2 regions of the Marinomonas dokdonensis genome follow, and region 2 is predicted to be linked to the other one. Evidence: predicted binding sites of a transcription regulator. Region 2 holds the regulator's gene; the other holds the start of a gene.
What was found. Region 2 encodes FliA, which starts transcription of late flagellar genes. Its sites were predicted from a motif close to CTAAAGTTNNNNNNNNNNCNGCCGATA; they were not measured.
Positions count from the first base shown of each region.

Region 1: the regulator FliA is predicted to act here: its motif matches at 2,073-2,099, upstream of flgK (flagellar hook-associated protein FlgK).

Region 1 covers NZ_JBRAND010000001.1:606,012-609,439, forward strand. Annotated here, with positions in the region: gene flgL (flagellar hook-associated protein FlgL) at 1-45, opposite strand, end outside; gene flgK (flagellar hook-associated protein FlgK) at 50-2,023, opposite strand; gene flgJ (flagellar assembly peptidoglycan hydrolase FlgJ) at 2,124-3,089, opposite strand; gene ACUM5Y_RS02875 (flagellar basal body P-ring protein FlgI) at 3,098-3,428, opposite strand, start outside.
Region 2 covers NZ_JBRAND010000001.1:475,255-478,682, reverse strand. Annotated here, with positions in the region: gene flhF (flagellar biosynthesis GTPase FlhF) at 1-1,240, shown strand, start outside; gene ACUM5Y_RS02270 (RNA polymerase sigma factor FliA) at 1,342-2,079, shown strand; gene ACUM5Y_RS02265 (chemotaxis response regulator CheY) at 2,135-2,515, shown strand; gene ACUM5Y_RS02260 (protein phosphatase CheZ) at 2,525-3,307, shown strand; gene ACUM5Y_RS02255 (chemotaxis protein CheA) at 3,320-3,428, shown strand, end outside.

The DNA.
Region 1 (3,428 bases), 130 kb from region 2:
AGCGTTACTTGATTGACCGTATATGAGGTTGTTTGTTACTCGCATAAGCTTATCTCACCGCCCCTAATAAGGTTTCAAAGGCTGTACGGGCTGCGGTAATTACTTGTGCAGAAGCTGAGTAAGATTGCTGATACTTTAACAAATTCACCGCTTCTTCATCCAAGCTCACCGCTGAAATACTGTCACGACGCGCCATACTTTGATTCATGATTATTTCGCTGGATTTCGCATTACTTTCCAATTCAGCAGACTTACTGCCAACTTGCGCCACCAAATCTGAGAAGGCTTCAGAAATGGATTGGCGACCAGCGACTAAATTTTCATTCTGCAACTCGCCTAACAGTAATCCATTAAAGTTATTCGAAACGCCAATATTTTCCATATCCATAGAAAAAACATCTCCTGCCATCGGCATAGAAGATAAGGATACGTCAAAGCCAGCTTTCTCTGCTAACCCCGCTTGTTCAAGTAAGTTTTGATAATCTTGTACATTATCAATAGACGCCAAAACACCACCGTTTGCATCACGCACCTGAAACTCATTGTTCGACATAAAATGTATACTATGGGGTGCATTTGGGTACAAGCCACGACTGGACGCAAACGCTGAGCTATCTGGGTCTGTATTAGTCACTGAACTCAGAGAAATTTTCGCCTCTGATAAATTGCCAGAATCCGTATAAACATTCATTGGGCCGCTTAGCGCTATGTCATCGCCATTTTTTGCTGCCAATTGAAAGCTAGATGCCATACCTTGAGTTGGCGAGAATTGGAAAGTATCACCAATCTCATAATCGCTTAAATCACCAAAGTTCACATCAACACCCAAATCTGCAACTTGGTAGAAGCCATTTTTATCCGGTGCAGCACTCACATCGAGATTCACCGAACGCCTTGAAGGCTCACCATTCAAGTCATAGGTTTGTACCAAGAAACTGTTGTCACCGGTTTTGATCAATTCATATGTATCTTTAAGGATGTTGGCAGAATTACCTGGCGATACGCGCACTTCAAGATCGGCTGTTTTTCCTGTGTTGGCCTTATCCGCTTGAATTTTAATATCGGCGAAAGAGAAAAGATCACGGCCAAACAAACCATTGGCATCAAGTCCCAGAGCATTTTGCTGATTCATAGCATCGGCTATCGAAATGGCACTTTGGCCTAATGTGCGGTCTGTATCAATAGAGAAGTCACGTCGATAATCCACTAGGGCACCGATGGACCCGCCTAAGTCTTCCGATTTAATCCCCACCTCGTGGCGGCCTAAATCGACTGTTAACTTAATTCTTTTTGGGTCTAGTGGGTCTGGCGCCATTTCTAATTCAGGGGCAAGACGATCCAGAACAAGGGGTTGACCATTCGCCAAAGAAATACTCATTACGCCTTCATCATTGAACTGGGTTTCAGTATCAATGTACTCAGCTATTTTCACCGCCAATAATTCCTGCTGGTCTCTCAGCTCGTTTGCAGGCGAGTATGAATTACTCTCTTGACGCAAGATTTGGTCATTTAAATGGGCAACCTGCTTGGTAAGGGAGTTTAGATCTTTCAATGATGCTTCTAACTGATTGTCTACGGCGCGACTCTGGTCTGCGGTCATGCTAGATAAGACTTTGTATTGCTCGACTAAGCTTCCCAAACTAGAGTGAGCAAGATTACGTAGACCAGGCGATGCGGGGTCATTATTAACCGCTTGCAGAGCTTTAAAAGCATCGTTTAGGTAATTATTCAACGAAACACTGTCTTCAGCTAACAAGCCATCAGAAAGTGACATCATATTATTGTAGGTATCATAGTAAGAGTGGTTCGAAGTATCAGCTCTTACTTGGCTATTAATCATGTTATCAACAAGGCGAGTCGTATCACGGACTTCCACACCACCCAAGTGAGAGCTGGAAGTGTTCGTCTTTTGACGACTGTACCCTTCCGTGTCTACATTGGCCGTGTTTTGGCCTGTGGTGTTGATACGGGCATTGCTCGACTGCAAACCAGACAGACCAATACCATATAAATTTGAGCCCATTGCTCACCTCATTGCGAATATTTAGATAGGATAATTACTTATTTCCTACTATCGGCCAAAAGCCAGAAAACTTTACTTTATATGTAAGAGAGCCTGCAGGTTACAAACGCTTAAACCACTCACTCGACATGATATTATTAATTTTTTGCGCATACTGAGGGTCAGTAGCATAGCCCCCATGCTGCAAAGATTGAGTGAATGCTGTGGCATTCTCTCCTACCCTCAAAGCCTCTTGATAACGCTCACTTGTTTGTAGAAAGCGGGCATAGTCGTCAAAACTCTCAGAAAAAGACTGATAAGCTCGGAACGCTGCTTTTTCGCGCTTAGCGACCCCGTCACGATATTCCAAGGTATTTACAACCGCCCTATCCCCTTGCCAACGGTTATCTGCCTTAATGCCAAAGAGATTAAAACTGGCAGCACCATCTTCCTTGGCAATCGGGTATTTCCCCCAGCCAGTTTCTAATGCTGCCTGGGCTAAAACCGCTTTAGGGTCAACGCCTATTTTCTGGGCGGCCGCTTGGGCATGGGGCCACAAGGAATCAACAAACTCATCAGGTGAATCAAACACCACAGACAACGCCGATGGTGCACTAGCAGCCTCAGTCTGAGCAGTAATATTATTGTCCTCTTGAACTGAACTTATAAAGTCCATTGAGGCTTGTTTTGCTAACACCTGAATACGAGCTAAATCTTGCTTGGCAACTTGATTAAGAAAATCCGTGTCGTCTTGTCGACTTTGGCTTGTCGAACTCTCTGGTGAAGTTTGTTGGTATTGTCGAATCAGCGCCTCAGATAAACCAATCCCTCCCGATTTAGCCAAACTTTGAGCCATCTGAGAATCCATCATCTCTTGATACTGTTTGGTCTGAGCGCTGGAAAACAAACCGCCACCAATGGCTTCATTGGTGCTACGCATATTTTTAAGCAGCATGTTGATGAAAATAGATTCAAACTGCTGGGTGACTTCCCTAAGGGCGCTATCAGGATCCTTTTGTGCTTTCGTTTTCAACGCTGATAACGAAGAAAAGTCCGCATAAAATTCATTGGAAGGTACTGTATTCATGGCTAACCCTATATCACCACAAGATCCGCGTTAATAGCCCCAGCTTGCTTCAATCCTTCAAGAATGGCCATCACATCACCAGGCGCAGCGCCCACTTGATTGACCGCTCGAACAATATCATTCAATGAAGCACCTGGATCAAACACAAACATATGACCACTGGTTTCATCAATTTCGAGCCCAGCTCTTGGTGCCAGAATGGTTTGTCCACCTGTTACCGTTCCATCTTGGCCAACAACGGGAGGAATTTCATTGATGGTTACCGTTAAACTACCATGAGTCACCGCTGCAGGGGAAACCTTCACATGCTGACCTATGATGATGGTTCCTGTTCTTGAA
Region 2 (3,428 bases):
CCCTGACGCGGTCATTTTGTCAAATCAGCGATTGCCTACTGGTGAAATTGAAATTGTTGCCGCGTTAGACTATGACGGATCATTGCCTTCTAGTATGTCGTCTAACAAATCGGCAAAACCTGAGCCTACTTCCCTTAATCGAGATGTGCCGAGTCAAGAGAGAGCGCGTCCGAGTGATGATTATTTAGAACGCATAGAGCGTGCTAAACAGCAAAAAATGGATAAAGAAGCCGTGCCTGCAACCTCTAGCAGCAAGCCTTTATTCGATATGCCTGATTTGCCCCCTGATTATCAAGACCCTTCCGTAGAAGAAGCTCTTTCGCTTCGTAACCAGCAAGACGCAAAACAGCTTAAAGACATGGAACGTGAGCTATTACGCGTTCGTGAAATGCTAGAGCAAAGTCAAAGCTTGGTACAAGCGAGTAGTGGTGCGAAAGTGGATCCTATTGAAGCTCAAGCTCGAGATAAATTAACTCGCTTGGGTTTATCAGACTTTGTTATTTCTCGTCTGCTTGATGATATTGATCTCAAAGGTCGAGAAGATGATTGGAATCGTTTGCTAGCCCATTTGGCTGACTATATTCCTGTACGTTCTAGCGCCTCTGAGTTAAAAGGTTGTATCGCTTTTATGGGACCAACTGGGGTCGGTAAAACAACCTCTATTGGTAAAATTGCCGCTCAGCATGTGCTGAAGCATGGGCCAGACAGCGTTGTTCTTGTGACAACAGATACCTACAGAATTGCAGCTCATGAACAATTGCGTACCTTTGGGCGTATTTTGAACGTAGCGGTGGAAGTCGTCAGCGAATATTCTGACCTAAATGAAGTGTTAGCGAAATACGCGAATTATTCTTTAGTGTTGATTGATACGGCAGGTATGAATCCAAGAGATTCCAATTTAGAACGCCAATTGCTGATGATGAAACGAGCCCGTGCAAATGTTAAAAAACTCTTGGTTTTACCCTGTACAAGTCAGCGCCAAGTGCTAAAGACAGTTATCGATGTTTACTCACAGATCCAGCTTGATGGCTGTGTGCTGAGTAAGCTGGATGAATCGGCTTCATTGGGTGAGGCGATTAGTGTGGTAGTTGAAGAAGGTTTGCCTGTTGTATATATTGCAGATGGACAACGTATTCCAGATGACATCGAACCTGCCCGTGCCCATAATATTATTAGCCGAGCAGTTTATACGGCAGAACACTATAACCAATTGTATGGGGCGCTAAAGTACGGTAGTTAGTAAAGTTATGTTACTACCGAACACACAGTAGCGGACTATGTAGTAAGGTTGTGTAAAGCCATGAAAATTATTTGTGACTAAAAGGTCGTTAAGACTCATTTATGCAGAGTAAAAACGGATATAACACCTATAACAAAAAAGCTACCGTCTCGGTTGACGCAATCGTAGATCAATACGCTTTTTTGGTGAAAAAAATCGCCTTCCACCTATTGGCCAGATTGCCAGACAGTGTGGATGTGGACGATTTGATTCAAGCGGGCATGATGGGACTTATTGAAGCCTATAAACGTTTTGAGTCTACCAAGGGTGCTAGTTTCGAAACTTATGCCGGCATACGTATCCGTGGTTCTATCATGGATGAAGTGCGCAAATCCGACTGGGCGCCTCGCTCTGTGCGACGTAATGGTCGAGCGGTAAATAACGCGATTAAAGAGTTAGAAGCTAAAACCGGCCGTGATGTAACAGATTTAGAAGTGGCTGCTCACATGGGGATAGGTATCGACGAATACCATGATATTTTACATTCTTCCATGTCGAGCCAATTGTTTAGCTACGAAGAAATGCTAGATTCAGATGCCAGTAATTTAGATACGCCTGTTTCTAGCCATGAAAATACACCTTATTCATTAACGGAAGATGATGGTTTTCAGGTGCAATTGGCCAAAGAGATTGATGGCTTACCTGAACGTGAGAAAATGGTTCTTTCGCTTTATTACAATGATGAGTTGAACCTTAAAGAAATTGGTGCTGTATTAGGCGTCAGTGAATCAAGAGTTAGCCAAATCCATAGCCAGGCGGCTATGCGATTAAGAAGCCGATTAAGTGATTGGCAGGATTAAATTATGAGTTGTGAAAAATTACCTTTAGGGTATGGAGGTTGCATTGGATAAGAATATGAAAATCCTGATTGTTGATGACTTCTCTACGATGAGACGAATTATCAAGAATCTGTTAAGGGATTTAGGCTTTACCAACACGGTAGAAGCGGATGATGGTACCACTGCATTGCCTATCCTTCAGGCTGGAAGCATAGACTTCCTAGTAACTGACTGGAACATGCCTGGTATGACAGGGATCGAATTGCTACGTGCCGTTCGAGCAGACGAAAAACTGAAAAGTACCCCAGTACTTATGGTAACCGCTGAGGCTAAGCGTGACCAGATCATTGCAGCGGCGCAAGCTGGTGTGAACGGTTACGTTGTTAAACCATTTACGGCTGTTGCTCTCAAAGAGAAAATTGAGAAGATTTTTGAACGCATAGACGCGACGAAGTAGGGGCGGCAAATGTCAGGTAAATTGGGGTCTGAAATAAGCGAATTTGAAAGCCTAGTAAAAAACGGTGCCACAGATCTTGTTAATCATCTTGAGGCAGGCGATTTTGGTAGTGCGATTAAAATCATCCAAGAGCTGAGTGAAGCTCGACATAAAAGTTTTTATAACGAAGTTGGATTCTTAACGCGTAGCTTGCATGATGCCATTCGCGATTTTCAATTTGATTCAGCAGAACTTGTAAATAAAGATGATGATTCAGCAACACGCATTACGGATGCCTCGGATCGACTCAACTATGTCGTTGAAATGACCAGTGCGGCGGCCAATAAAACCATGGATATGGTAGACGATAGCGTACCTGTTGCCAGTGAATTGCAAACTCGTGCGAAAGAGTTGCGCAAAGACTGGGGACGCTTAATCCAACGTGATCTAACTCCCCAAGAATTCCGTGATTTATATAAGCGTATCGATGCATTCTTAGCTTATACAGATGACAGTGCTACCACACTGCACTCCAATCTTAATACGATTTTACTTGAGCAAGGTTACCAAGACCTTACCGGACAAGTGATTACCAAGGTGAACGGTTTAATCCATGATGTGGAAGAAAAACTGGTTCATTTGGTCGCTGTGGCGGGTCGAGTAGACAGTATTTCTGGTATGGAACATACGGTAAAAGAGAAAAAAGTCGATGACACGCGTGGACATGGTCCAGCGATCAATATTGCAGACAACCCAGAAGTACTTAATAACCAAGATGAAGTCGATGATTTATTATCGAGTTTAGGTTTCTAAAAGGGGCTGAGGATGAGTTTCGAGGTCGATGAAGAAATTCTACAAGATTTTTTAGTAGAAGCAGGTGAAATACTAGAGCAGCTATCTGAACAGCTGGTTGATCTAGAGCAAAACCCAGATG